DNA from 3 places in the Leptolyngbya subtilissima AS-A7 genome. Region 2 is predicted to be linked to each of the others. Evidence: predicted binding sites of a transcription regulator. Region 2 holds the regulator's gene; each other region holds the start of a gene.
What was found. The regulator NtcA, encoded in region 2, controls nitrogen genes in cyanobacteria. The targets are predictions, from matches to a motif close to TTTGTANNNNNNNNTACAAA.

Region 1 (10,092 bases), on a different contig from region 2:
TTTCGTCGCGGCGGGCGGCGGTTTCGAGGGCGCGGCGATCGACTTCCTGACTTTTGAGGGTTAGCGACTGCCGCCACCGTTCGGCCCGCTCAATCTCTTGCTCTAGGGCTTCAGGGGTGACCCCATAGGCTAGATAGTGCTCGACTAGGCCCAGCACCCAGGGGGTGGCGTCTTGCACCGCTACGATCTGATTGAGGTTGTCGAGGTCTACCAGCACCAGATTTCCTTCTTGAAAGGCGAGGAGGCGGGTGGTTTCGACAATACGTTCTGAGGGCAGCAGCGTCCAGGTCGATTCAGAGGTCTGTTCGGCCAGCAGCAGAAGTTCTGCACCGCCCAGGAATGCTTTTTTTTGAACCTTCGCCAGGTATTGCATTAGCTGTTGACTCTATTACCCCTATGGCACGAGTATACCCGGTGAACTCTTGATTTCAGAGCAGTGTCGTGGCAGAGCCATTAAGCGATCGCCTGCTCTAACCGTGAGAATACGGACATATACTCTCCTATGTGCACAACTCCTGATGAAGAAACTAGGTTATCCCGCCGATGCCGCCCCTTTGGCCGCTCAGTAAAATCGAGGTACTATACAAAGCGTTATAGTTTTCGGGGGTAACACTCAAATTGTGTTATACATTCCCCCGAATAGCCACGGTTCGACCAATCAGAGTGCGTTACCATGTCAAACCTTGAGCAGACCATCGAACGAATGTTTGCAGCCCGTCGCCTAACCCGAAACGACCAACAGCAACTGATGGCCATGTTTTCTCAGCGCGATCTAAGCCCCAATGATGCTGCCTTGATCAATCGGGTTTATGAAGCGCTTAGCCAGGGGAGACTGCGGGTCGTCGACTAACTTTTTAGTGTTTAGGGCGTTGGCGATATCTGAGTTAGATGACTCAGATGTCGCCAATGCTAGCCAACCTGCAACCAGCACTGATGCACCGCCACTGACACACTGGCACTTTCATCAAAGCCTTAGCAATTTTGCCTTAGCCCCTCAGGAAGCCCGTCATTGGGCCTCAGGCTGCCTCAGTTCATAAAAGGGGCTTTTTTATGGGCTACGGGATTATCAGACGGTGCCGCCGCTGTCTGTTAGATCGAAATTGGGCCAGGGCCAGATTCGGGGTAAGATCTCCACGACGTTAACTACTGTAAAGTCATGTCAGACACGCCGGATGCTTCCCCTGAGAAGCCCAAGAAAAAGATTATTACCGTAGGAGTTAAAGAAGACGGCGGCGGTGGCGGCGAGGATCGCCCTAGGGGTCAGGGTAAGCGCTCGGGCGGTGGCGGTAGAGGTCGCGATCGCGACGATCGCGATCGCAAGCCCTCGGTCCCTCCCGCTCTCATGCGTGGTCCTAAACCCAAGCCTAAGGTTGAGGCTGTTGAGGAGCCTGAAGCAGCGCCGGAAGAAACGGTAGCAGATGACGTTGAAGCAGACACCGTTGCCGCTGCTGAAGGTGACGCTGCTGAAGCTGTGGCAGATAGCCCTGCTGACGCTGAGCCCGACGCCGAAGTATCGCCGGCCTAGTTAGCGACAAGGGACAACTTGCAGACCCCGGTAGTTTAGTCTGCCGGGGTTTCTGCTAACTCTAAAAACTGGCTGTCGACAAGAAAAGACCCTTTGTCGAATTTGATGCCCCAGTAGCCACCAGGGCGACGGTTGAGAATCACCCCTTCGGCCCCTAGGGGAATCGTATCGGCAGGCCGCAGCATGGGCATCGGGTCGGCGGTTTTGAAATATGGGGGCAGGGCGGCGAGGCGGACGCGATCGCCGACGGCAAATTCAGATGTCATAGCCACCTCTGGGTCAACATAGAGTTAAATGCCTCAAACCTGGGGCTGGAGACCTCTGGACTAGGCCAAGTGCTAGCGGTTAGAGGCAGTTGTGATACCTGGAGTGTAGTCTACTCTACGGATGATACAGAGGCGCGATCGAGGGTTTTGAGCTGATGGCCAGGGTTTCACTGGCCCCTAGGGCCACTAAGGCCGCTTTTTGAGCTTCGGTGAGGCCGGTTACCCCAGCGATCGCCATGCCTTCGTAGGGTCGGGGCACCCGCAGCGTCTGTGCGTGGCAGTAGATAAAGCCATCGGGGGTCGGCACCTTCTGCCAAACCTGAATAGTTTCGTCTTGGCTACAGCTAATTAGGCGATCGCCGTCGGCGCTAAAGGTAACGTATCGCACCCACTTGTCGTGACCGCAAAGGGTTTGATGGCATTGCCGAGTGCGCAGGTTCCACAGCCTGATGGTGGTATCGCCGCCGCAGCTGGCCAGCCACTGTCCATCGGGGCTAAAAGCCACGGACAAAACAAGGCTGGGGTGGGTGCCGATGACGGTGCGGTGGCCCAGCTTTAAATCCCATAGCATGACATAACCGTTAGACCCGCCGCTGGAGAGAAACCGGCCATCCGGGCTGAAAGCCAACCCCCGCACCCAGCTGCCTTCGCAGGGCAGGATTTGTAGGCAGGTTTGGGATTCAAGATCCCACAGGCGCACAGTTTGATCCTGGCTGCCACTGGCTAGGCGGCGACCGTCGGGGCTAATGGCCAATGTCCAAACGCCGCTGGTGTGGCCGCTGAAGATGCCCTGGCAGGCGTAGCTGGTGAGATTCCACAGGCGTAGGGTGCCATCTAGACTGCCGCTGACTAGGCGATCGCCCTGGGGGCAAAAGGCCAAGGCCCAAACCTCATGGCTGTGGTCGGTCCAGGTGGCGCGGCAGTTTCCGGTTTCGCTATCCCAAAGGCGCACGGTGCGATCTTCGCCACTGCTGGCGATCCAGCGGCCGTCGGGGCTGACCGCTACGGCAAAGACCCAGCCATCGTGCCCCATAAACCTTCGGGGAGCAGCCGGGGTGGTTAACGGCCACAGGCGCACCTGGCGATCTTGGCCACCGCTAACCAGATAGTCACCCTGGGGATGTAGCGCTACCGACCACACACCGCTGTTGTGGCCGCGCAGCACCCGCAGGGGCTGGTGGTTCTGGCTATCCCACAGGCGCACGGACTGATCTTCGCTGGCGCTGGCTAGGATGTAGCCGTTCTCTTTGGCGGATGTTTCTCCCACCGGGCTAAAGGCGACGTTTGAGATCCAGCTGCTATGACCCTTGACCGCCCATCTAATCTGCCCGGTCTGCCAGTTCCACAGGCGCAGGATTTGGTTGTCGCCACCGCTGGCTAGGATGCGGCCGTCGGGGCTAAAGGCCACGGAGCGCACCGCCTGAGGGGAGCCTGGCGATCGCCCCTTGGGCTCGGTCTGGCACCATCGCACCAGCGCTTGGGTGCCAACATTCCAGAGGCCGATGCTGCCGTTGTGATGACCACTGGCCAAGGTCTGCCCGTCAGGGCTAAAGGCGATCGACCACACCGGTGACCCAGCCGCCATTACGGTGCTGTCGCCACTGGCCACATCCCACAGGCGCAGAGTGCCGTCATAGCTGCCGCTGGCCAAGAGATGGCTGGCCGAGCGATGCTGAAACGAACCGCTGCGCGAATCGCTTAAATTCGGACCGCCGCGCAGGTAGCCCTGGGGCGAAAACGCCACCGATCGCACCTCATCGGTATGGCCCACCAGGCTGTGAACCAGGGTCTGGATCCGCACATCCCACACGCGGATCTGGTGGTCTTCACAGCCGCTGGCCAGAAAGCGCCCGTCGGGGCTGAAAGCGAGGGAAAAAACCCGGCCGGAGGAGTCTTTGAGCTGGCCGTAGCGATCGCCGGTTTTAAGATTCCACAGGTCGATAGTACCGTTGGCGCTGCTGGCCAGAGTTTGGTTATTGGGGCTAAAGGCCACCGCCCAGCACCAGCCGTCTTGGGCATGGAGGGTGAGCATCGGCTGGGCATCGCTGACCCGCCACAGATGAATTTCATAGCTGACATCGCTGGCTGCTAACAGCTGGCCGTCGGGGCTAAAGGCAATAGCTAGCACCTGGCTAAAGGTGTCTTTGAACACCGATCGCGATAGGTCGGCCTGGGCAAAGTTGGCGTTGTGCAGGGTGCTGTCTTGCAGATAGGCCTGCCAGATCGTCTGCTCAGAAAAATCCCAGCCCGCCAGCGAGATGTCAGCCTGCTGAAGCAGATTGAGCAGGTTGCCGCAGGCGTAGCTCTGTAAGCTCTGCCCGCGCCAGGTGTCGAGGTGGTGGCGCAGGCGCTGGGCTAAACTGTCAGGGCGCAGCCGCAGCCGTTGCAGCACCGGTTGCAGAATCAGCCGTGTTTGGCCGTCGCGAATGTAGTCTTTAGCCTGGGCCAACATCAGGGCGTGGGTGTGCAGCGGGCCAGGGTCGATCGTCGGCGGTGCCAAAATGGCCTGGCTGATCTGCTCTACCAGCCAGTCAGTCATGTATTCCATTACCACGGGCTGGAGGGTGAAGCGCGTGCTGCGAGCATTGGCTCGCGGGATGTCGCGCTCAATCAGCGATCGCCGCTCCAGGCTAGTGAGGGCTTCGATCAGTTCGCCCAAGGCCAGAGGCGCTATCAAGTCAGCGCGCACCTGCGCTAGGGTAACGGGCTCGCGATGAATGGCGAGCCAGGCCATTACCTGCTGCTCAACGGTCGTGAGGCGATCGAGCTGGTGGGTCAGCAGGTCGCGAATGTCGCCAAATACCGAGTCTCCCTGGGCCAAAATCTGCACAAACGGCCCCAGCTGCCCGTCAAAAAAGTCTTGCACCACGGCGGCCACCATCTTGAGGGCCAGGGGGTTGCCGGCGTAGTGGTTGACCAGATGCTGCCAGTCGGCAGGGCTACCGGCAAACTGGCCCCGAGCCTGGAAGATGGACTGGCCGACCCGGGGCGGCAAGCCCCCCAAACGCAGCGAGCGAATCGGTAGGGTAGCTCCTTCCTGCTGGGCAATTTCTTTGATTTTTTCGCGGCTGGTGAGCATGACGGTGCTCTGATGATCGACATTGCCCAGGCTGTAGAAAAGCTGAGCGTAGTTTTCGTACCCTGGCTGGTAGGTGCCGGTACGATCGCGCGGCTGCAAAATCGTTTCGCCGTTGTCGAGCACGATCAAACTGCGGTGCTGGCGCAGTTGATCGAGCAGCGATCGCAACAGACCGTCAAACTCAACGGCGGCATTGGCCCCGGGCGACAGCACCCCCAGCAGGTCTTTGAGCAGGTCGTTGACCAGGGGCGCATGGCGCAGCGATCGCCAGATCACCACCTCAAAGCGGTCTTGCACCTGCTGGGCTAGCTTCACCGCCAGGGTAGTTTTGCCGATGCCCCCCATGCCAAACAGCCCCACCAGCCGACAGCCGTCGGCGACCACCCAGTCTTGCAGCTGAGCCAGTTCGTCGGTGCGCCCGTAGAACACCGTCGCGGTGGCAGCGTCGCCCCAGTCGCGACGGCGCCGAAAAGGGGCGACACTGGGGCTGATTGCCCCCAGTTCAGCGTCTTTGACCGACAGGGCTTTGAGCTGGCGGGCTAGAACCGCTCGCAGATTGCGCTTGGTGACTTTCTCCCCCAGGTGTGAGGAGAGGCACTGCCACAGGTCAGACCCCATCTGCTTGATGTAGCCCACCTCGTAGCCCAGGGCCAGCGCCGTGTCTTGGTAGGTGCGATCGCCCCAGGCCTGCTGAAACAACCTCGCCTGCAGCGGGCTGAGCGCTACCCCCTGCGCAACGAGAACCCGCTCAACCAGTCCTAAGGCATCGTCGTCGGTCATGGTGGTGTATCCAATGCTACTCGCTGCTCTAAAACCGAAGCGACATGGGGCTTGAGGGGAGTTCTATGGGGCTGATCCTAGCCAAGCCCTACCCCCAACTTTGTACCTTGGGTAACATTTCACCTGCTGAACCGGGTTTTGCCCGATCAAAAACGTACTTTTGGCGCACTTTCCTCGCACCTCCCCGCCCGTCCGGCATTGGTAGTCTCTCCTTAACATTCAGTGCTTCAACCTGACTATCTTTCACCCTCACTAAGGAGAATCCCCATGCGGAAACCCATGCTTCAGGTGACCCGTCGCCAGGCGATCCGGGGATTGCTGGCTACCGGTGCCTTTGGCCTCACGGTTAAGCTTAGCGGCTGCAGCAGCTCCCCCACGGCGGCGGGAGGCAGCGACACCCTCACCGCAGGGTTTATCTACGTCGGCCCCAAGGATGACTATGGCTACAACCAGGCCCACGCCGAAGGTCGCGCCAGCCTCGACGGCCTCGACGGAGTCAAAACCTCCGAAGAAGCCAGTGTGCCCGAAACTAACGCGGTGCAGGAAAGCATCCGCAGCATGATTGACCTGGACGGGGCCACGGCGATTTTTGCCACCTCCTTTGGCTACTTTGACCCCCACGTGCTGGCCCTGGCCAAGGACTTTCCCGATGTGCAGTTTTTTCACTGCGGCGGCCTGTACCAAGAGGGTGTGCACCCCAACAACGTCGGCAGCTACTTTGGCTACATCGACGAAGCTCAGTACGTGGCGGGCGTTGTCGCCGCCCATACCTCAACTAGCAAGCGGCTGGGGTTCATCGGCGCCAAGCCCATTCCTCAGGTGCTGCGCAACGTCAACAGCTTTACCCTGGGGGCTCGCAGCATCGATCCCAGCGCCACTACCCAGGTGATTTTTACCGGCGACTGGGCCGACCCGGTGCGCGAGGCCGAGGCCGCCAACAGCATGGCCGACCAGGGCATTGACGTGCTCACCTGCCACGTGGATAGTCCCAAGGTGGTGATCGAGACCGCCGAGCGGCGCGGCATTTTTGCCACCGGTTACCACGCTAACCAAGCTGAATTGGCCCCCCAGGGCTACCTCACGGGGGCCGAGTGGGACTGGTCGACCGTGTACAAAAATTACGTCAGCCTGCTGCAGGAGGGCAAAACCCTGATGAATGGCGGCATTCCTCACCTGGTGCGGGGCGGCTTTAAGGACGGCTTTTTGAAGCTGTCGCCCTTTGGCCCAGCGGTGAGCGCCTCGGCCCAACAGGCGGCCGAGGCCGCCCAGGCCCAGCTGATTTCTAGGGAACTGGTGATTTACAAAGGCGAAATCAAAGACAACCAGGGCAAGACTGTAGTCGCTGGCGGCAAGGAACTGGGGCAAACGGCGATCGAGCTGGAGCAGATGAACTGGCTGGCGGAAGGGGTGATGGGGAGTGTGGGGTAGGGGAGTGGGTAGGCGGGTGGATGGGTAGAGGGTGGATGGGTGAACAGCCGTAGGGTGGGCAATGCCCACCATTCATCTGCGGCTCCTATCAATTGGTAATGCTCACCATCCATCTGGGGCCCTTACCCGTTAGCCCTTAAGTTGCGCCACCTACTTGCGCGTTCCACCGACTCTAAGGCCGTTTGACCGCAACGTTTCTCTGACGACGTTATTGAGCATCCAATGAACTAAGGAGCATGACGATGAGCGATCGCTGGCGGAGTCTTCTCGAAAAAACCTGCATTCCAACTGGGGCGCTGCTGGCGGCCCTGGTGATATTTGGCCTGTTTTGTGGCCTGGCGGGGGCGAACCCGTTTGGGGTGTATTACTCGATCTATCGCGCCGCTTTTGGCAGCTGGAGTTCGTTTCAGAACACGCTGATTCAGGCGTCGCCACTGATGTTGAGTGCCCTCTGTACGGCGCTGCCGGCACGGTTGGGGTTGGTGATCATTGGTAATGAGGGGGCGCTGGTGCTGGGGGGCTTAGCGGCGGTGGCTGGGGGCCTCACCCTGGGGGGCTGGGGGTTGCCCACTCCTGGGGTGCAGTTGGGTATGGCCCTAGCCGGTATGGCAGCGGGCGGTATCTGGATTGCCATTGTCGGGGCGCTGCGGCACTATCGGGCGGTGAATGAGACCATTAGCAGCCTGCTGATGAACTACATCGCGATCGCGCTGCTCAACCACATGGTCAACGGCCCTATGAAGGATCCCAGCTCCCTCAACAAGCCCTCCAGCTATCCCCTGCCCGAAATCCACATGCTGGGCAATCTGCCTGGCAGCCGGGTGCACTACGGCTTAGTGCTGGGGCTAGTGGCCTGCGGACTGGCCTATTTCTTAATTCAACGCACTACCTTTGGCTTTGCGGCGCGCACCGCCGGGGGCAATGTGCGGGCGGCGCGGGTGGCGGGGCTGCCCGTGGGCAAGCTCACCCTGGCAATCTGCTTTTTGGGCGGAGCCTGCGCCGGTCTGGCGGGGATGGTTGAGGTGGCGGCAGTCCACGGTCGGGCCAACGAATCGCTGAACGCGAACTACGGCTACGGCGGCGTATTGGTAGCCTTTATTGCCCGCCACAACCCGATCGCAGCCAGTTTAGTGGCCCTGCTCTTAGGGGGCATTCTCGCCAGCGGCGGCATTCTACAGCGCAGCCACGGCCTACCCGACGCCACGGTGATGGTGTTCCAGGGCATTGTGTTTCTCTCGGTGCTCTACAGCGACTCGCTCTACGGGCGGCTGCCGATCTTTAAGGAGCGCCCACCCAAGGTGCGGCCTTTGCCCCCCGTGGCCACGGCCACCCCAGTTTAGGTTAGCCAGGGAGTATGGGCTTAGCAGTGCTAAGCCTATACCGAGAACATCACGTTTTTAGTGCAATCACACCCACGGAGAGTGAGAACCATGGCCAGTGAAGCTTTGGGCTGGTGGGGCGTACCCCTCGCCATCATTGCGGGAACCCTGCGGGGCAGCGCCCCGTTTCTGTTGGTCAGCCTGGGAGAGTGTCTGACCGAAAAAAGCGGCAAGATCAACTTGGGCCTAGAAGGCACTCTGCTCATGGGAGCTATGAGCGCCTACGCCGTGTCGTACCTGACCGGGTCGCCCTGGCTGGGGGTGGTTATGGCCGGCGTAGCCGGTATGTTCTTAGGGCTCATTCACGGTTGGCTGGCCCAACAGCCTCGGGTGAATGACGTGGCGGTGGGCATTGCCATGATTATCTTTGGTAGCGGCTTGGCATTCTTTTTGGGCAAGCCCTTCATTCAGCCCTCGGCTCCTCAGCTACCGACGCTATCCCTGGCGGGGTGGACCCAAATTCCTCAGCTCGAGTCGGCCCTGAGCATTAGCCCGCTGTTTATTTTGGGGGTGGCGATCGCTCCGCTAATGCAGTGGTTCTTTCGCTCTAGCCGCTGGGGGCTACTGGTGCGCGCCGTGGGCGACAGCCCCGACGCCGCCAAAGCGATGGGGATTTCGATCTTCAAGGTACGCATGGCCAGCATTGTGGCGGGCAGCTTTTTAGCCGGTATTGGCGGCGCATCCCTATCGCTGTTTTACCCTGGCAGCTGGTCAGAGCGGATCTCGAGCGGTCAAGGCTTGATGGCCGTGGCCCTGGTAATTTTTGCCCGCTGGAACCCGGTGCAGTGTCTCTACGCCTCGCTGCTGTTTGGCGGTGCCCAAGCGATCGGCCCCGCCCTGCAGTCGGTGGGCATTGACGCCTACTACTACTTGTTCAACGCTTCGCCATACATCTTGACCCTGCTGATTATGGTGATTACCTGCTCGCCCAAGCGCACGTTAACCGGCGCACCGGGAGCATTGGGACAAGCTCAGGAGTAACAGTTTGCCACCGTCTTTTAATGCATTTTGTAGGAACGTTTCGCCCTGTAGGTCGGGTAAAACGCAGTGCAACCCAACAGCGGCAAATTTGTTAGGTGCCGCTTCGCTCTAACCACCTACAGTGCGCCATTAGCTATTCAACTGGAGACAACCCATGGGAATTTTCGTTGAAGCCGAGCCGTATCCATACCCCTACGACGGGGATCTGCGACCCGAAAATACGGCGCTGATTGTGATTGATATGCAGACCGATTTTTGCGGCATCGGCGGCTATGTGGACAAGATGGGCTACGACCTATCGCTCACCCGTGCCCCCATTCAACCGATCGCCAGGCTGCTAGAGGTGCTGCGCGATCGCAACTTCACCATCATCCATACCCGCGAGGGCCACCGCCCCGATCTATCAGACCTGCCAGAGAACAAACAGTGGCGATCGCGCCAGATTGGCGCGGGCATTGGCGACCCTGGCCCCTGCGGACGCATCTTGGTGCGCGGTGAACCCGGCTGGGAACTCATCCCCGAGTTGCAACCTCTGCCCGGCGAAGTGGTGATCGACAAGCCCGGCAAAGGCTCCTTCTACGCCACCGACCTCGATTTAATCCTCACCCGCAAAGGCATTCGCAACCTTATCCTCGCAGGCATCACCACCGATGT
Region 2 (10,092 bases):
TAGAGCAGCTCATCTACACCGCGATAGCGCCAGATATAAAACCCGTCAAATGGCACCGTTGGGGTCAACCGCTTTAGCCCCTGGGCGGTAATCGCAACGCTTTGCTCCGGCTGGGCGGCGAAATTGCTAGTGCTGCCCGACAAAAACAGATAAAACATTCGGTAATACGGGTCTTTAGGGATAACAACCCGAAAGAACTCTGGGCTTAGGTCGTAACCCGTTTTAGCTCGAGCTTCATCGTCGCCAAAGTACTGCAAAAATCGCAGAAAAAACCAGTCAGCCGCCAGATTGTCAAACCCAAAGGTGGGCGTTTTCTGCGCCAACGCCAGGGTCGCTGCCGTTGCCTGGTCTTGTTGCTCAAGACTTTGATCGGTAATGCTGCGGTCTTGTAAGTTAGCTAGGCGCTGCTGCTGTAAGGGCACTAAGGCCAGCAGCAAAGCAGCGGGCAGTACCCAAATTACCAAATGTTTGGCCCAGAGCAAGGGCGGGCGGCGTTTACTTGAAGAGAGCTGCATGATGTGGGCGCAAGGGTAAGAAACCTATAGAGCGGGTTTCAGGTTTTAGGGTGGTTCTAGAATAAGTCTACCCACCGTGGCTGCGATCGCAATTGAGGCACTTCAATTAGCCTCTTTGTCTGCTTAGCAGCTCTGTAACCTAATGGCAGCTCCCATGGCCCAAACCCCTGCTCAACAACTCAATGCTGTCTTTAAAGGTTGGTGGCTGGGAGGGGTCGGCCTGGTAGCTGTTGTCTTCATGACCTGGCTACCTCACAGTTACTTGCGCATGGTGAGTTGGCCATGGGCCTTGGTGTGGCAGCTGGGGTTTCTAGCTTTTGGCGGCTGGCTGGTCTGGCAGCTACGCCAGTTTCACGTGCCGTTTCGTCCCCTAGGTTACGGGCTCGATTGGGCTGTAGCCGGCACAGGTATTGTTTTAATGGTTTGCAGCCTGGCCAGCGACTTCAAAACAGTGGCCCTATGGAATGTGGTTTTAGCAACGTACTACTTTTTTTCGTTGTACTGCGGCGTCAATTGGATAAACCAAGCCCAGCTCAAAGCTACTCAGGTAGCCGCAGCGATCGCCACAACGATGCTAGGCACCACCCTAATTTCCTTACTTCTATGGCGACCTACGTCAGGGGCAGAGTTAGACGACAGTTTTTCTGCTGCCCTGCGCAATGCTATGCCCTTTGGCCACCACAATTTCGTGGGTGGCTACTTTGCTCTAGCGCTGCCGTTTGTTGCAGCCTATGCTGTGGCCTTTAAGGGATGGCTGCGGTGGTTGATGGCGGCGGCCTCGGCCTTGGCTGCGATCGCTCTCTACCTCAGCGGATCGCGGGGGGCGTTGTTGGGGATTTTGGTGTGGTTGCTTCTTATAGTCGTTGCCTTCATTGTCAACCCCAACGCTAAGGGCAGAACCCAGCGTTGGTTGCTAGGCGGACTGGGGTTAGCCGTCGCGATTAGCGCTCTAGCCAGCAACTCAAGGGTTCGCAGCTTGTTTGGCGGCCTAGATTTCAACGATCCTTCTGGCTTTGTAGTACAAGATGGCCCGGTGCTCGATCGCTACTTCCTGGCTAAGACTGCCCTTAACATTCTTAGCCATCGTCCCTTAGTGGGCGTGGGGCCAGGGGTGATGAGCCGTGTCTCAAATCTATATCGCCCGATAGAAACGGGCCTAGGTCAAGACCACTCCCAGCAGCTTCACAGTACGCCGTTTCAGCTTTTAGGAGAGATGGGGCTACTGGGTCTTGGGCTGTATTTAGTATGGCTAGTGCTTGTCGCCGCGCTCTGGCTGCGTCTATACCAAACTGTACAAGAGCCGGCTAGTCGATGGTTGCTGTATGGCGCAGGCGGTAGCTTCTTAGCCTACGGGGTATCTAGCCTCACTGACTACCAGCTTGAAAACATTGGCATTTCTACGGCGTTTGGGGCCTTGCTACTCCTGTTGCTCAGCCTAGCAAATCAAACAGAGCTGCCCTCGCTGCCTACCCTAAGTGGAGGAACCCGCCGCTATCTTAGCCTGGCCCTGGTAGCCTGGTTGGCGATCACAACCTATTTGTGGTTTGTGACCGACCTAGGCTTCTTCTTTGCCCACCGCGCCCTCAGCCGTGCAGAACGAGGCGATGTAGCTGGCTCGTTGCAACAGCTATCTGCCGCTGCCACTTTCGTTCCTTGGGATCCAACCTACCCCGCCCTATCCGGACAAATCATCTATCAACTGCTGCCTCTTGTGTCCTCGGGTGAGCAAGATGCTGTGCGCCGCGATGTCTTGACTGATCTGTATAGCGCTGTTGCGATCGCCCCCAACGATGCCTGGTTTAATTACAACATGGCGGTTCTGCTGTTACCTCAAAACCCGGCTGCCGCAGCGGACTATAGCCGCCGTGCCGTGCAGCTACTCCCCAGAAAAAATGCCTTGAGCCGCTATGTGCTGGGGCAAGCTTACCTAGCCCAAGGCCAAACCGAAGCCGCCGTAACCGCGTTTAGCCTTCAAGGCCTTGGCAATCCCGAATTTTTGACTTTGCCTCTGTGGGAGCAAGAGTCTCTAGCACCAATTAAACAGCAGGTTTTAGATCAAGCGTTAATTTACCACGAGTCCATGCTCAATGGGCTATCGCCAAAGATCCCAGGATATTCCACCTTTTACGACCAAACAGCGCTGATTCGCTGGTGGCAGAGACAACCTCTCACCGCCAACCGTGACAGGCTAAGACCAATCACGCAGGCGCTTTTAGCCACAGACCAAAGCCTCGAAGCAGCCCTAGCTATCGTTAATCAAGCCCTAGAAGCAACTCCCCAAGATCAGGCTCTATTGCTGCTTCAGGCATGGCTTTCGCCTGCCGCTGCCCAAAACTACTTTGCTCAAGCCGAGCTTCCTGCACCTGAGAAGGCACTGCTAACCGAATCGCTGGGGCAATTTCGAGATGCGCGATCGTGGTTGACTTCCTTAGTAGAACCGGTTGAACTAACTGGCCGTAGCTTGCTAGGGCTCACCTATCGCAATCGATATGCTCAAGGCATTAACTTTATTGCACCCATTGAGGGAATGGAGCAGTGGGCTATCCCTAACTTACTTGGGTTGTTTGGGGAGCTGCCCAGAGAGTTTGTGGCGCTAGACCAAGCTATAGAAACGATTCAAACTAAGCAGCTTAACTTGCCCAGTGCCGTCAAGAATCGCTTTGAAATTACACCCCTGCCTCCACTGCCCAAAAACTTTTTTAATCAGATGTGATCGCTCAGTCAGAGCAAGTGGGTAAGTTAGACCCAGGCGCAAATAACACCTCTACCGCCGCCTAACCCAAGGAGACATACACCTATGAAAGCATCTCTCAAAGCCAACCTGCTCAAGCACTTCATCGCTAAGAAAGAAGAAGGCGGCTTCACCCTAATTGAACTGCTGGTGGTTATCATCATCATCGGTATTCTGGCTGCTATCGCTTTGCCTTCTTTCCTTAACCAGGCCAACAAAGCTCGTCAGTCTGAAGCTAAAACCTATGTTGGTTCCATGAACCGTGGCCAGCAAGCCTACCGCTTAGAAAACCCCACCTTTGCTCCTGGTTTTGTAGAACTAGCCATTGGTATTCCTTCCAATACTACTTACTACAACTACACCATTGGCGCTAGTGGCCCCTTTGGCGCAACGGCTTTTGCTGACAGAGTTGATACTGCTCTGAAGAGCTACGTCGGTGCTGCCCAGCTAAACTCGGGTAGCGCAACCACAGAAGCCACCACGATTGCACTCATTTGTGAATCGACTCAAGCTAACGTGGCTGCTGCTGCCGGTGCGCTCACTAACTTCAGCACTTCTGCAAGCCAGTCGGCTACTTCTTGCACAACCGGTACCTGGAAGAAACTCTAAGTTATTGACTAGCGCTTGACTCTTAGTTTCTAATAACAAATCGGGGATCAGCTACTTGTTCTTGTGTAGCTGATCCTTAATCGTTTAAAGAAAGTTTGAAGAAGCCTCCGTCAATTCAATGTCGAGAGTTATACAAACCCTTAGGTTTGATGAAAAGGCTAGCTAGCCAAGAATGGGTTTTGTGATTTGTGCCGCTCAGAATATTTTGACTTTCGTAGCATTTCTCACTTCTTAAGAACCTATCCAAATTTGTTTGTTATTTGTTAGGCGATGGCTGTTGCGGTGAAGTGGAAAATTGGATGTGCACAAACTATCGAGCGGCAAGAAAAGAAAACAGAGGCGATTAATCGACCCAATTTGCTGCGCTGCTAAAAAACGCTGAACAAAAGCTTTGTTCAGCGTTTTCTAGTTTAATAACCCGTCTCTGGCTCCAGCGTTAGCCTCCAGCTACGGCAGGGACGATGCTGACTTCGTCGCCATCGTTAAGAGCGGTCTCTTTGCCATCGAGAAAGCGAATGTCTTCGCTATTAACGTAGAAGTTGACAAAGCGGCGTAGCTCACCAGAATCGTCACAAAGCCGGGCTTTGATGCCAGGGCAGTTGCTCTCTAAATCATTGAGCAGATCTACAATATTGCCACCACTACACTCAAGGGCAGCCTGGTTGTTGGTGAATTTTTGCAGTGGAGTTGGAATTAGTACTTTAACAGCCATGGGTGTAATAAATGAATCAAGAAAATAAGAGCAATCTGTCAGTAAGAGTATAGAGAGTAAAGTTCAAGGTTTAAACTGAAAATCAGCTACTTAAACCTTGAACCTCATACCTTAATCCCTAGACCAATACCTGCTGCCATTCCAATCGGTCGAGGGTTCGAGAGCGCTCTAGAGCACGCTCGAAGCTGTCGAGCTTAGGCTCAATGGTAAAGGGCTCGCCGATGTAACCCTGTACAGCTTCTTGGGTCTTCAATCCGTTGCCGGTGATGTAGACGACTGTAGACTCATCAGGGTTAATCTTACCGGCTTCAACCAGCTTTTTGAGCACTGCAATGGTGGTGCCGCCAGCAGTCTCGGTGAAGATACCTTCGGTTTCGGCCAGTAGCTTCATGCCTTCAATGACCTCGGCATCGGTTACTGACTCAATGTTGCCGTTGGTTTTACGAGCTATATCGAGAGCATAGATACCGTCGGCGGGGTTTCCAATGGCAATAGACTTGGCAATCGTATTGGGTTTGACTGGAGTCACAAAATCGCGGCCTTCTTTAAAGGCTTGGGCAATAGGAGAGCATCCCTCGGCCTGGGCACCGCTAAAGCGTACAGGCTTATCGTCGACGAGGCCGACCTTAACAAATTCTTGGAAGCCTTTGTAGATCTTGGTAAATAGTGACCCCGATGCCAACGGCGCCACGATGTGGTCTGGTAAGCGCCAGCCTAGCTGTTCAGCTACTTCGTAGCCCAGGGTTTTAGACCCTTCGGAGTAGTAGGGGCGCAGGTTGATGTTGACGAACCCCCAACCTTGAGTGTTGGCTACCTCAGAGCACAGACGGTTGACCTGGTCATAGTTGCCCTGCACAGCCATTACTGTAGGGTTATAGATTAGGGTGCCAAGTACTTTGCCGGCTTCTAGGTCAGCTGGAATGAATACGCAGCAGTCAAGGCCAGCATGGGCTGCGATCGCCGCCGTAGAGTTGGCCAAGTTACCTGTACTGGCACAAGACACTGTAGTAAACCCTAACTCTCTCGCTCGGGTTAGCGCCACCGACACCACCCGATCCTTAAAGCTCAAGGTGGGCATGTTGACAGCGTCATTCTTTATATAGAGTTCTTTTAGCCCTAGCTGCCGCGCCAGTCGGTTGGCGCGCACTAGGGGTGTCATGCCGGTTCCCACATCAATTGGGTTGTCGGTGCTGACGGGTAGAAAGTCTTTGTAGCGCCAAATTGACAGCGGCCCGGCTTGAATGCTGCTGCGGGTGACCCGCCTGCGAATTTCGTCGTAGTCGTAGGCTACCTCTAATGGGCCAAAGCACACATCTTCGCATACATGCTTGGCGCCTAGGTCGTAGGTCTCACCACATTCTCGGCATTTCAATGCTGAAAATGTGGGCTTGGTGGCGATCGCTTGTTCGATAGACTGCGTCATGGCGTTTTCTCTGAGATTTTCTGAGGAGCAGTTGTTAACTTCGCTAAGTTATCCAGAACGTAACACTGGAGACAATACTTGGTCAAATATACCCGACTTTTTTGGTCGGATATAGCTGAGCTTTCTTCTGCCAGTGTTTTGCGCTAGTGAGACCTACTTCTTAGTTAAGAGCGACGGTCCGAGTTGTTTTGAGTTTGCTGTCGCTCTCAGCCTCATCTGCGGCTTTTTTTATCCCTGAATGACTACTTTGGAACCCCTGAAATGGGCTCAAGATTAGCTTCGGGAGCAATAAAGTAACTTGCTATACAAACGCTTGCCTTACAGTTGAGGTTAAGTGATCTAAAGTCATGGAACGTTTGCATTGGTTAGCGTGCCAGACCAATCAGACTGCTTTATGCTTTATGCCCAAGGTGATCTGTGCTGTGGGTCTAGCTGTCATAGCGACGGCAAACCAGTAAATTCAGTGCAGATGCTCTCTGTGATGCTCTTAGCAGAACGTTATGGTAGTGACCCAAGATAAGCCCCTTGCTAATGTTTTTCGTCAGCTATCTGGAGGAGCGTTTCCCCCTGTAGTCGAATCCTACGAGCGGGGGAAAACAATCTTTTTCCCTGGAGACCCGGCCGAACGGGTGTACTTCTTGTTAAAAGGGGCAGTGAAGCTGTCGCGAGTGTACGAGGCTGGAGAAGAAATCACAGTTGCCCTGCTGCGCGAAAACAGTGTGTTTGGGGTCTTGTCGCTAATTACGGGCAACCGTTCTGATCGCTTTTATCACTCCGTGGCCTTTACTCCGGTAGAGCTATTGTCTGTTCCAATTGAGCAGGTTGAGCAGGCGCTGGAGGAAAATCCTGAACTGGCCTTGCTGATGTTGAGGGGGTTATCCTCTCGCATCTTGCAAACCGAGATGATGATTGAAACCTTAGCTCATCGAGACATGGGCTCGCGGCTGGTAAGTTTCTTACTCATTCTCTGTCGCGATTTTGGGGTGCCTAGCCAGGATGGCATCACTATTGATCTGAAACTGTCTCATCAGGCCATTGCTGAGGCCATCGGCTCCACTCGGGTGACTGTGACTCGCCTGCTGGGAGATTTGCGCCAGGAAGGTATGATCTCCATCTACAAAAAGAAGATTACTGTGCATGATCCGGTCAATCTGAGTCAGCAGTTTACTTAGTTTAGGTTTGGCTAGGTGGGGTGGTTTTGGTAGCCAAACCAGCAATCGACAATATTGGGGCGTACGAGGCTTCAACCCATGCAGTAGAGTAAGTGCAAACTCCCCTGTGGCTGGTGCATGGTTTCTGGTTACGTACTGATTTTGGCGGTCTTAATTTTGGGGGGCTTTATTGCTACCCTCGGCGATCGCGTCGGCACGCGGGTGGGCAAAGCACGTCTAAGCTTGTTCAATCTACGCCCCCGGCAAACGGCTACCTTAGTCAGCATTGCCACGGGTAGCGTCATTTCAGCCTCTACACTGGCCCTGCTATTTGGAGTGAGCAGTCAGCTGCGCACTGGGGTGTTCGAGTTGAGTAAAATTCAGGCTGATTTAGCCAACGCCGAGGCTGATTTGGCCCAGGCTCAATCTACCCAAGAGAGCGTAGAGACCGATCTGGAGTCGGCGACTAACGAACGGCAGCGGGCGCTAGCTCGATTACAAGAAATTAACCAATCGCTCAACCAGGCGGTGGTTCAGCAGGAAGCGACTGAGGGTGAACTACGCCAAACTCTAGGCCAGCTAGATGCCGTATCACAGCAGGCTGCCGCGCTGCGCCAATCGACGGACGCTCTGCGGGTTCAGCGTGATAACCTGCTGGCGCAGCAAGCCACTATTGGCAAACAGATTGCCGACCGCGATCGGGCAATTGCCAACTTAGATGAGGAGATTGCCAGTCGCGATCGGGCGATCGCCCAGCGAGAGCAGCGGCTGGCTAGCCTAGAGGGCGAGCAAGACTTTTTAGAGCAGCAGGTAGCCGTTCTGCAAACGCAGTATCAAGGGTTGTTTCGGGGCAATATTGCCCTCAACCGCAACCAAGAGATTCTAGTCGGTCAAGGTCGTGCCGAAAATCGAGAGCAGGCAGAAGAGTTTGTCACAGGCTTTTTACTTGAGGCCAACCGCTTGGTGTCTCGAGCTATTGCCCCCGGGGCTTTGATCGACCAGCAAATTTTGCTGATTGGTAATCGCGAGGTCGAGGCGTTGATTGAGCGTCTGTCCACGGGTGAAGATTACGTAGTGCGCCTGCTGTCTGCGGCTAACTATGTAACGGGCGAGCCCTGCGTGGTGCAGCAGGGTGAACCCTGTGTGCAGGTCTTTATCGATGCCACCCCTAATCAACAGGTTTATGCCCTGGGCGAGCGATTGGCAACGGTTACGCTAGATCCCCCTCCTTTGGGCGATCGCCAGCTAGTTGAGCGACTCAACCTTCTGTTGGCAGCCGCCCAATTTCGGGCCCGACAGGACGGCGTTGTCAGCGACACGCTACAAGTAGCCGATAACCGGCCTGAAACGGTGCTCAACTTCTTAGAGACTGTTCAGCAATCGGGGCAGGCTGTCGATCTTCAGGCTATTGCTGCCACTGATATTTTCACGGTAGGGCCGGTTCAAATTCATCTAGCAGCAGTGCGCGACGGGCGCATTCTGTTTCAAACGAGTGAATTCAATAATCCTTTGGACGATAGCACTGACTTACTAAGCGAATAGCTTGGAGCACTTTCTCTCAAGAAAATTAAGTAAAAAGGATCCAGGTCGAATTAACTTTGGTGGCGAATATTTAATAATGTCTAAAAAAATTTGCAGATAGTTACCATCTGCCCCTACTTCGATACTGTGGGGATCACCTGTGCTTAGAATTAACCTACAAATCTGTCGGCTGCTAATAGGTTGCTTTTAACTCTGGCTTGTCTCAAGGCAGGCAAACTTTAAATACACCTGGAGCGATCCCATGAAATTTGAGGATATTTATCAGTTCTTCGAGGATCCACCGCCAATTTACCTGAACAAAGAGCTTGCCGTTTGCTACGTGTTGTCGGTATTGCTCCAGCAAGATTCCTACGGCACCGAATTGATCCAGCGGTTAACCCATCAGTATCCCCACTATCGTCTATCAGATACGGTGCTTTACGGAGCACTTAAGTTTTTGGAAGACGAAAATGCTATTGACGGCTACTGGAAAAAGGTAGAAGGCCGGGGTCGTCCTCGCCGCATGTATCGTCTTAACCCTGACTGGCGGCTTCAGGCCGAGGAACTGGCCGAATTTTGGAAAACCTATATGGGCGATCCAATTAGGCCAGCTTGCGCTCAAAGCCCAGCCTACTCTGCTCCGCATCGATGAATCAGGGGTGCAGGGCCTACCTGAATGCTGCAACATTCCGTACCCTAGAGGAGTAGCTTTGCATGGTCCGGCGTGACTGACACCGTTCTCTATTCGACTCTGTTCCTAACCCTGCTAATGATAGTGGGGTTAGTTTTTTTTATTCGGGCTTCTACCAAAGACCGGATCGAAACCCTGACGCTAACGCGCCCTGTTGATCCCATAACGTTACTGCAGAACCTGACGACCTACTTTGAGTCACGGGCCTATGCCATTATCGCGGCTGAAGAAGAGGCTCAACGCATCACCCTGCGGGGAAGAGTACGTCCGAGCGTGTTTTTGGCTGGATTCTTAACTCTGCTTGCCGCCGTGGGGACTCTTTGTTTTGCTTTGGTACTCGCCAATCTATGGCCAGCCTACAGCGCCATCTTTTTGGGTCTGCTAGCACTGAGCCCGCTAGCAGGCTGGTTCTATTGGCGTGGCGCTGCTCGCGATGAGGAGATTTGCCTAGAAATTCGGCCCAATGCTGCGGACAGCGGCTCGTTGGAAAGTGCGCTTGCTAAGGTTACTGTTACAGCTCATCGCGATGAACTGATTGCCCTTGAGCAAGGCTTTGACCGCTAAAGCAAAAAAAAGCTAGCCCAAGGGCTAGCTTTTTGCATGTGAAAAGTAGTTCTGACGGTGACACCGGTAAAGCAGATATCTGCTATCAGAATACTTACCCTAGTGAGTCAAGGTCTCTAAAACTGAGGCGTTCTCTTCTTCTTCTTCTTCACCTTCTTCACCGAGCAGCACCCGC
Region 3 (10,092 bases), on a different contig from region 2:
GTGTTGCCCCAGGGGATAGCGCACGATTTCGACATGGGCCAGCTGGTCGACGGCATCAGCTAAGTCGCCACCGTTGGCTACCAGGGCAAGCTCAAACAGCAGGCGATCGTCGAGGGGTACGGCGCGGTAGTCGTTGGCCTCTTGCTTGACGCGGGCCAGCACTGAGGCATTGGCCCGCTCTAGAATGAGCTGCACTTCGCCTTCGGGGCTGCGGCGACGGCTGCCCTCTTTAGTGACTTTGACCAGCACGCGATCGCCGTTCCAGGCCGTATTCAGCTGGCTCTCACGCACGTAGATATCGTCGGCGCCCTCTTCGTCCTGAATGGCAAAACAAAAGCCCTTGCTTGAGCAGCGCAGCTTGCCCTCAATCACATTCTCCCCCAGCTCGCGGCGATACTTGCCCCGCTCTTTGACTAGCACCCCAATCCGCTCTAGAGCGTCAACGGCAATCTGCAGGTCGCGCTGGCTAGTATCGTCGTTGCAGTGCAGCTTTTTCTCTAGACCCTTGAGGGTGTGGGTTTTATCTTTGGCAAAGCTTGCCAGTAAGGCCGCGATCGAGAGTTCCATGTAGCGACTGATTCCTAAAACTATTCATGACTGGGGTGCCCCGGGCTACGACAGGTCATCAACCCGTGTGAGCACCAGGGATGCGGTCTCAGTACGCTGCCTGTGGCAACGAGGCGACGCCGAAACCAGTGCTGGGGGTGAAGCCGTAGCGGCAACTGGCCTCGATTCGTCTTCCTCAAGGCAAGGTTGCAGACAAGCGCTTTGGCTCCCTCCTCTAGCTATGGCCGAGAGGACAACCGACAGACTGGGGTAGCCAACGCCCAAGTGTAACTGCTACAGCCGTGGATGAACCCGGCAGGAGAAAGTAACCCTCACCTCAGGCCCAGCCTCTCAGGGAGGCTAAACCCCTCAAACGATGGGGAGTCGGTTACACCCTACAGTTTCTCAGGAAATGGACCGCTGTCAAATCTTTTTGTCAATGGAAGGCAACGTTTTGTAAAGGGGTGTGGGGTATAGGGTGTAGGGTTCAAGGCTATCCCTAGACCCTATACCGTATACCCTATGCCCTAGTTCACCGTTCGCCCGTGACAATGTAGGCCACCCGCTTGCCAATGTTGGTGGCATGGTCGGCAATCCGCTCCATGTAGCGAATGGCCAGCACCAGCAGTACTGTCGGCTCGACCGAGCCGATCAGGTTGGTCTGGTGGGCTAGCAGGGCGTATAGCTCTTCATAGTCAGCGTCGATGGCGTCGTCTTTTTGCTTAATCTCTAGGCCGCTTTTCGCGTCAAGGTCAGAGAGGGCCAGCAGACACATCGCGACCATTGAGCGGCAGCGATCGAGCATGGTCTGCACTCGCCCCATCAAAGGGTGTACCGGGTAAGGGAAGAGTTTAAGCGCTACTTCCCCCAGATCTTCGGCGTAGTCGCCGATGCGTTCTAGGTCGCGCACTAGCTGCATAAAGGCCCCAATGCGCCGTAGGTCTTTGGCCTCTGGCTGTGCCTGGAGCGTAAACAGGTGCATGCAGTCCATCTCGATTTGGCGGTAGAACTTGTCGATCTGCTTATCGTGACGGTGGAGCCGCTGGGCAGAATCGAGATTGCGATCGCACAGGGCTTCCCGAGCCAGTACACAGGAGTTTTCAACCAGCGCCCCCATGCGTAGCAGGTCGCGCTGCACCCGCAGCAGCTGCCGATCAAAGTCACCACGCACGGGTTGAGTTGTATCCATATCAAGCATCGCGAAGCACACCGAGTAAAAAGGAAGACCGCAGCGATTGTGGCTCTTCAGCCTAGCAGCCCACCCGGGCTAACCCCAAACAGAAACCCTAGCGCTGCCTAGAGATGTTCCCGTTAAGCTCTGTAACAGTTAGGCTGGCTGGCCTCGCGAAAGCTCCCATCTTAGTTAACAATCTGTCTAGACCCAGCGTCTTTGCTTAAGCAAGCGTTATTCACTCAGCTTGAGGAGTATTTTTTATGCCTCTTTCAGATACCCAAGTCTTTATCGCCCTAGCCGTAGCTCTATTGCCTGGTATTTTGGCAGTTCGCCTATCCACTGAGCTATATAAATAGGTTAAGGCGGGGCATTATTTTAACGTCCCAAAGGCATAGTTCACCAAAACAAAAGACTTCGGCACCCAGGTGCCGAAGTCTTTTGTTTTGACCGACTGACAGTTGGGCTGGCCAAGACGCGCTAAAAGCTCATGGCGGGCTCATTCTTAACTGGCCCCAAGGCCCCAGAGTAGATCAGCCCCCGCCGGGTATCGAGGGTAAGAATGCTGCCGTCGCGGATGATCTCGGTGGCGTTTTTAACCCCCACAATCACTGGCACCCCCAGCCGCAGACCAATTACCGCTGCGTGACTGGTGGGGCTGTCATCTTCTGTGACAATGCCGCCCGCCCGACGAATAGCTTCGACAAAGTCGGCGCTGGTGTGGGGCACCACCAAAATTTCGCCGTCGTTAAAGTCGTTGACCTCCAGGCTGGTGTGGGCGACTCGGGCTCGGCCGCTTACCGAGGCTTCGCCAATGCCCAAACCTCGCCCTAGCACCGCTGTCACCACGTCTACCTTGATCAAATCGGTAGAACCTGAGATCCCTTGCAGCGTCCCCGCCGTTAGCACCACCAGATCGCCGTCGTTGAGCAGGGCCTTTTCCTGGGCAACGCTCATGGCTGCCTGAAAGGTTTGGGTGCTAGAGGGCAAATCCAGCACCAGCAGCGGCCGCACCCCCCACACCAGTTGAAGCTGCCGCGCCACATGAACATGGGGCGTCACCGCCAGAATTGGCGTCTGGGGACGGTATTTCGACACGTTGCGGGCGGTGGCCCCCGATTTGGTCAGGGTCATAATCGCCGCCGCGTTGAGCTGCGTCGCAATGCGGCCTACTGCCTGGCTGATGGCGTTGGGAATCGAGCGGGCCCCGCTACTGTCCTTGCGATCGCTCAGGGAAAGCCCCTCCTGCTCGGTACACACGGCCACCTTTGCCATCGTCGCCACCGCCTCCACCGGAAACTTGCCCACGGCGGTTTCGTTAGAGAGCATGACCGCATCGGTGCCGTCGAGAATGGCGTTGGCAATGTCAGACACCTCGGCCCGGGTGGGGCGGGGGTTCGACACCATGCTGTCGAGCATTTGGGTGGCGGTAATCACCGGAATGCCCAGGGCGTTGGACATAGCGATCAGCCGCTTTTGCAGAATTGGCACCTCCTCGGCGGGTAGCTCCACCCCCAAATCGCCCCGGGCCACCATTACCCCGTCTGAGAGGGAGAGAATGGCCTCCATCTGCTCGATGGCCTCGTGCTTTTCAATCTTGACGATCACCGGCACATTCTTGCCAGCAGCGTGGATAATCTCCTTGATTTCCAGCACGTCTTGGGGGTTGCGCACGAAACTGAGAGCTACCCAGTCAACCCCTTGGTTGAGGCCAAACAGCAGGTCTTCGCGGTCTTTGTCGGTGAGCGCCTTGACCGAGAGGTACACCCCAGGGAAGTTAACCCCCTTGTTGTTCGATAGGGTGCCGCCTACCACCACACGGCAGTGAAGCTCCTGGGCCACCAGATCGACCGACTCCACCTGCATTTCAACTTTGCCGTCGTCGAGCAAAATCGTGGAGCCAGCGGGCACTTCTTGGGCGAGCTTGTCGTAGGTGACGCAGGCTCGCTCTTGGGTGCCCAAAATAATCTCGCTGGTGAGCACGAAGGGGTCGCCCTTAGCTAGCTGGATGGAGCCGTGCTCAAACTTGCCGAGGCGAATTTTTGGCCCTTGGAGGTCTTGCAGAATGCCCACCGGCTGGTTGAGCTCGAAGGAGATCTGCCGAATCAGGCGAATGCTGCGCTGGTGATCGTCGTGGCTGCCGTGGGAGAAGTTGAGCCGCAGGGTGGTGGCCCCAGCCTCAATCAGCTCCCGCAGCACATCGGCATTTTGGGTGGCAGGGCCGATGGTGGCAACAATTTTGGTGCGGCGGACAGAGTTGCGCAGGGGCATAAACGACCTCTACTGAGAGTAAAACGCTACCGCATCGGACCTTCAATCAAGCCCGTAGACTAGCAGCCATAAAGCACAGGGATAGTAGCACGAATGCCGATGGGCTTTACGCGTCACCCCAAAACCAGCAAGAATTTCAGCGTTTTCACCGACGATGAGCATGGAGTAAGGAGGTGAGGCGGGTACCGCTCGTCTGGCACCTTCTATGGCGCGCTACCGACGGTGAGCTGCCGGAGACAGCGTTTATCTTTAGGCTATGTCACAAAAGTTTATTAATAAAGCATCGTAACGTATACTACCGAAGGCACTGATGTAGGAGCGATGCATCATGTCGGTGGCAGCTGAAGCCCTGACGGTTCGAAAGACGGTTCCCCCTGAGTTACTCAAAACCGAAGGCGGATTGAGCCTCAACTCTCTCATGTTTATAGCTTCCGTCGGGCTAATTAGTCTGTCTACGGTGGGCTATTTTTGCTGGCATTGGATCAACTGGTGTGTGTTTTTAATGAACGTTCTGTCCCTACACCTGGCGGGGACAGTTATTCATGATGCTAGCCACAACTCGGCTCACCGCAACCGCGTGGTGAATGCCCTACTGGGCCACGGTAGCGCCTTGATCCTAGGGTTCTCGTTTCCGGTGTTTACGCGGGTGCATCTGCAGCACCATGCCCACGTTAACGATCCTGAGAACGACCCCGATCATTTTGTCTCGACGGGTGGGCCGCTGTGGCTAATTGCGGCGCGCTTTTTCTACCACGAGATTTACTTTTTTAAGCGCCGCCTTTGGCGCAACTGGGAGCTGCTGGAGTGGTTTTTAGGTCGCTTTGCGGTGGGGCTGCTGGTGTTCATCGCCTGTCGGTTCGACTTTGTGGGCTACCTCTTTAACTACTGGTTCTCGCCTGCCCTAGTGGTGGGCATTGCCCTAGGCCTGTTCTTTGATTATTTGCCCCACCGACCGTTTGAAGATCGCGATCGCTGGAAGAATGCCCGGGTCTACCCCAGCCCGATTCTCAATCTGCTGATCATGGGTCAGAACTATCACCTGGTACACCACCTGTGGCCCTCAGTGCCCTGGTATAAGTACAAACCCACCTACGAGGTAATGCAGCCCCTGCTGGATGAAAAAGGGTCGCCCCAATCCCTTGGGCTGCTGAAAATGAAAGACTTCTTTGGCTTTCTATACGACCTATTTCTAGGCATTCGGCTAAAGCGACATTAGAAAAGATAGCTCAAAAGAAACGACCCCAGATTTAGGCCCACAAAGCCATAATCTGAGGTCGCTTTTGCAGTTCAAAATTTGTCAAAACCTTCCTTCTAGCCCGTAACTACCAAGTCAGGGCGCAGGTCGCGGGCGCCGCGCAGGTAGACGTGCTGAATTTTGCCGTGGGGGGCGGGGAGCTGCACGTGCATCAAAATGCGGATGCAGCAGGGTAGGCTGCCCTCGACATGCATGTGCTGCACGTCGAGGAGAGCAACGTTGTCCCATTGAGGTCGCTGGCGGGCGATCGCCGCCGGAAACACCGCATCCAAGTCGCGGGTGACGGAGAAGGTGGCGCTAATAATGCAGGCCGGGTCGAGGTGGTTGCTCTCTTCGAGGGCATCCATCAGCTCTGTGACAGCCTCCCGAATGGCCCCCTCGGTATTTTCTGGTACCGTTACCGCTCCCCGAATTGCCCACACTCGCCAGTCCACGCGTTAGCCTCCAAAGGTCATTCTCCAAAGCCTCAAAGGCACCGACGGCAACAATTGGGGCAGAGAGTTGACTGCATTTTACTGCTTTAATCCTACCAGGGCACTGGTCTGTGCTGGCCCTTAGGGACGATAGAGCCACAGGGGCATGCCGCTGGTAGAGCGTTCAAACTCCAGCCACTCTAGGGTCGCATTGAGGGCCGGTACTGCCAGCCCAGGATAGGCCAGGCCAGAGACAGCGACATTGCTGTTGCCGGGCACCAGCCTTCGCAGAAGAGGCTTTTTCTCATCAAAGGTGATGCACTCGGCCTTGTCAGGGTCGAGGCCAGCCAGTTCGGCGGTCCAGCGACGAGCATCTTCCTCACTGCCGAGCCGGTCTACAACACCGAGCTGGAGGGCCTGCTCGCCGGTAAAAATGCGTCCGTCGGCAAAGCTACGCACCGTCTCTTCGCTTAGATGGCGGGCCTCGGCGACGGTTTTGACAAACTGGCTATAGCTGACGTCGATCAGCTCTTGCAGAATGCCCTTTTCGGGGTCGGTGAGTTCGCGATCGAAGGCGAGAATGTCTTTGTAAGGGCCAGACTTAATTACCTTAAATGACACGCCCACCTTGTCGAGCAATCGCTCCAGGTTATTGCCCCGCAAAATGACGCCAATGCTGCCGGTGATCGTGCCGGGATTGGCCACAATGTGGTTGGCTCCCATGCCGATGTAGACCCCACCCGAGGCAGAGATATTGCCAAAGCTGGCTACGATTTTGAGCTTGTCTTTGAGCCGTTTGAGGGCGGTGTAAATTTCTTGGGAGTCGCCCACGGTGCCGCCAGGGCTGTCGATGCGCAGCAGCAGAGCCGGGAAGCGCCTTTCCTCAATCTCTTTGAGGGCCTCTAGCATCCGCTTACGGGTGGCGGCCCCAATCACGCCGGTCACTTCGATGCGGGCAATGGACTTGCGAGAACGGCGAGAAAACGGCCAAATCATAGGGGTATTAAAACTGTAGGCGGACAAGGGTGAACAGTAGATAGCCCTGGCACTGAGCGTGCTAGGGCCAGGGTCTATTGTAGCCAAAACAACACTATGGCGGGGCGTTAGCGCCTCAGCCCGTTAGGGGTTGAGCGATCCTGGGCAGGACAGCACCCTACCCCGAACTGCGTTAACATTCCTTAAAGAAAGCCTTTTTGGCCGCTGCGCTCGCCCTTGCGGGTATTTAAACTATCTCCCTTCATTTCCCTACCATGGACTCAGTCTCCGTTCCCCAATCGGCCACTCGCAACCCCATTGTGCTGATTGCGCCCTTCTTTTTGTGGGGCACAGCTATGGTGGCGATGAAGGGAGCTATGCCTCACACCACACCGTTCTTTATGGCGGGTATACGGCTGGTGCCCGCTGGCATGCTCGTACTGTTGGTGGGGTTGTTTTTGGGCCGTCCCCAAGCCATTAGCCGCCAGGGCTGGCTTTGGATAGCGCTCTTTGCTTTGGTAGATGGTGCGCTGTTTCAAGGATTTTTGGCGGCGGGCCTACAGCGCACTGGGGCAGGCCTCGGCTCGGTGATGATTGACTCTCAACCCCTAGCGGTGGCGGTCATGGCGCGAGGCCTGTTTGGTGAGTACATTGGTGCCCTCGGCTGGATTGGCCTGTTGTGGGGCATTGCGGGTATCAGTCTGCTGGGCCTGCCCGACGAATGGATTTTTTCGCTCTTCCACGGCGACACTGCCTGGCTGACCGATGGCACGGCCCTCACCACCCTTTCGCAAGGAGGCGAATGGCTGATGCTGTTGGCTGCCCTGTCGATGGCCACCGGCACAATTCTGATTCGCTACGTTTGCCGCCATGTCGACCCTGTTGTGGCCACAGGCTGGCACATGGTGCTGGGGGGCATTCCTTTATTTGTGCTGTCATCCCTGGGAGAAGTGCAGCCTTGGCAGGGGTTAACGGGGTTGGATTGGGGGGCGATCGCCTATGCGACCATCTTTGGTAGTGCCTTGGCCTACGGCATTTTCTTCTTCTTAGCGGCTCAGGGTAACCTCACCAGTCTCAGCGCCCTAACCTTTTTGACCCCAGTATTTGCCCTGCTGTTTGGCAACCTGTTTTTGGGTGAAACCTTAAGTCTGTTGCAGTGGTTGGGAGTCAGCTTTACCCTGGTCAGCATTTACCTGATTAACCAGCGCGACGTCCTGGCTCAGAAACTGCGGCAGTTAACCTTGGCCTACGAGACGGCGACCTCGGGGGAGAGTACCCCGGTGGAGCCGGATTAGGGTGGGGAGCGGATGGGTAGATGGGTGGATGGGTAGGGCAGAGTTTTGAGCTAATCGCTGCCGTAGCCTTGCTGAGAAGAAAGGGTAGGTGGAGAAGTCAGGTAATCCTGCAAATGAGTACGTCTAGTGGAGTCGTTCAGTCGCCACTCCCCACCCATCTACTCCCTACCCATCCACCCTAGATCACGCCGCCCTCAGCAGGTTAAGTTACCTTAGGGGCATCCACACTGGGCAACCGTCGCCGCCAGCTATGGGCCGATATGAGACTTAGAATGCTAACGCCAGGGAGAGGTCTGGGCTGCCGCAGTGCTTCTGGGGTGAGGTTTGCTGTCTTAACTCTGGTTGCGGGTTTGATTATAACTGGCTTGTCGGGGTTAGAGTCTGCGATCGCCAAAGCCGCTACCGACCCAGAGCCCACCCAGACAGCGGCATCTGCTCCCAACCCCGTGCTGCTGCAGCCGGGGACCGAAAGCGACGATGTCATGATGCTCCAGCGGCAGATGCGGTTGCTAGGTCTCTACCAAGGGCCTATGGATGGCCGTTATAGGGGGCAAACTCAGGAGGCGATCGCAGCTTTTCAGTCAAAGGCTGGGCTACCCGCCAGTGGCACTCTTGATCAAGCCACTTGGCAGCGGATGAGCACGCCTCAACTGCTGACTGAGAATACATCCCCTCAACCAGAGACCCCAGTGCTGTTTCCGACAACTGAGGTAGCAGCGCCATCAGCAGCGACGCCTGCGGTGGCGGTGGCTGAGGCCTCCGCTTCAGGGCTGGCCACTGCTTCTGCACCGGCTGAGTCGCCTAGGTCTGAGCCCGCTGCACCAGCTCAGACCCCTGCGGATCAAGACCAGGGGGCTGAACCTTCGGTGGTTGAGACCGCCCCACCGGTTGAGACTGCTGAGTCGGGTCGCCGCTGGACGTGGCTAGTGCTGGGGGGGCTGGCGCTGGCCGGTTGTTTGGGGGGCTGGCGGTTCTTGGGGCAGGGGCGATCGGCAAAGCGTTCCACAGCTAACTTAGAGCGAGTACCCAGCGCAGCCCCACAGGCCAAGAGTGGTGCTGAACCTGCCCTTACCTCAGACGCTTCCACTGCTCCCCTGGGCACCGTGGAACATACAGAGGTGTTAGCCTCCCCGGCCCTCGGTCTGGCAACCCCACCTGCGACGGCCACTGACCTGACTCTAGATGCTACCACCCGTCTGACCTCGGGGGATATTGTGGATTCATTGATCCACGGGCTAGATAACCGCGATGGGGCGATACGTCGCCATGCCATTTGGGAGCTAGGTCAGCGTGGCCATTCTGAAGCTATTCAGCCTCTGATTAACAGCCTGCTCGATGCTGATTCCCAGGAGAAAAGCCTCATCCTCGCCGCCCTGGCTGAAATTAGTAGCCGTAGCCTAAAGCCCATGCATAGAGCTTTGGCTTTAGGCCTGCAAGACCCCAGCCCCGAGGTGCGCAAAAATGCCATTCGCGATCTGAGCCGGATTTACGACACGGTGGTGCAGCTCAGCCACATGTTGGCCCACGCGACCCAAGACCCCGATGCTGGCGTGCAGGAGACTGCACAGTGGGCGCTCAGTCAGCTCAACCGCATCCCCGCGGCGACCTATTCAGCGGCGCTGCCCCCTGAGACAGCCTCCTTGGACTCACCCTACGACAGCGATGGCCAAAGACTGACTCCAGAGGGCCATCGTCTTCCCCCCAGCTAACTAGCGCCCGATCCCCTGACCTCCCTATTTCCCGATCTTTCTATCTCTCCCATGACTCTTTCCCTTCGCCTGTTGTTTGTCTCAACTCCCGTAGGGCCGCTAGGGTCTGGTTTGGGGGGCGGGGTTGAGCTCACCCTGCTCAACTTGACCCAGGGCATGCGCGATCGCGGGCACCATGTCACTGTACTGGCCCCTGAGGGGTCGAGCCTCGGGGATGTTGCCATTGTGACGGTGCCGGGACAGTTGCAGCCCACAGCCCACACCCAGGGACGCAGCGCGCCAGTCGTGCTCCCCGCAGACAGTGCGCTAGGCGCGATGTGGCGCTACGCCCGTCAGCACCAGGCCGAGTTTGACCTGATCGTCAACCTGGCCTACGACTGGTTGCCTTTCTACCTAACAGAGTTTTTTGTTACTCCGGTAGCTCACTTTGTCACTATGGGCTCCCTCAGCGATGCGA

Region 1: NC979_RS04160 (BMP family ABC transporter substrate-binding protein) is a predicted target of NtcA. The motif match lies at 5,750-5,769, and genes of this name have one in related genera.
Region 3: crtR (beta-carotene hydroxylase) is a predicted target of NtcA. The motif match lies at 4,271-4,290, and genes of this name have one in related genera.

What each region holds. Positions count from the first base shown of each region.
Region 1 covers NZ_JAMPKY010000001.1:914,380-924,471, reverse strand. The annotation lists gene NC979_RS04185 (hypothetical protein) at 1-373, opposite strand, end outside; gene NC979_RS04180 (hypothetical protein) at 674-850, shown strand; gene NC979_RS04175 (hypothetical protein) at 1,157-1,525, shown strand; gene sipA (regulatory protein SipA) at 1,561-1,791, opposite strand; gene NC979_RS04165 (WD40 domain-containing protein) at 1,907-5,650, opposite strand; gene NC979_RS04160 (BMP family ABC transporter substrate-binding protein) at 5,918-7,078, shown strand; gene NC979_RS04155 (ABC transporter permease) at 7,321-8,418, shown strand; gene NC979_RS04150 (ABC transporter permease) at 8,509-9,438, shown strand; gene biuH (biuret amidohydrolase) at 9,593-10,092, shown strand, end outside.
Region 2 covers NZ_JAMPKY010000010.1:279,224-289,315, forward strand. The annotation lists gene NC979_RS21115 (hypothetical protein) at 1-515, opposite strand, end outside; gene NC979_RS21120 (O-antigen ligase family protein) at 670-3,228, shown strand; gene NC979_RS21125 (type IV pilin-like G/H family protein) at 3,313-3,855, shown strand; gene NC979_RS21130 (MoaD/ThiS family protein) at 4,292-4,567, opposite strand; gene thrC (threonine synthase) at 4,686-5,990, opposite strand; gene ntcA (global nitrogen regulator NtcA) at 6,491-7,162, shown strand; gene NC979_RS21145 (DUF3084 family protein) at 7,280-8,683, shown strand; gene NC979_RS21150 (PadR family transcriptional regulator) at 8,925-9,314, shown strand; gene NC979_RS21155 (cofactor assembly of complex C subunit B) at 9,387-9,917, shown strand; gene NC979_RS21160 (DUF3155 domain-containing protein) at 10,017-10,092, opposite strand, start outside.
Region 3 covers NZ_JAMPKY010000003.1:418,986-429,077, forward strand. The annotation lists gene NC979_RS09190 (ribonuclease R family protein) at 1-567, opposite strand, end outside; gene phoU (phosphate signaling complex protein PhoU) at 1,079-1,735, opposite strand; gene psaM (photosystem I reaction center subunit XII) at 1,981-2,076, shown strand; gene pyk (pyruvate kinase) at 2,198-3,988, opposite strand; gene crtR (beta-carotene hydroxylase) at 4,317-5,204, shown strand; gene aroH (chorismate mutase) at 5,300-5,677, opposite strand; gene sppA (signal peptide peptidase SppA) at 5,798-6,652, opposite strand; gene NC979_RS09225 (DMT family transporter) at 6,907-7,926, shown strand; gene NC979_RS09230 (HEAT repeat domain-containing protein) at 8,277-9,635, shown strand; gene NC979_RS09235 (glycosyltransferase family 4 protein) at 9,687-10,092, shown strand, end outside.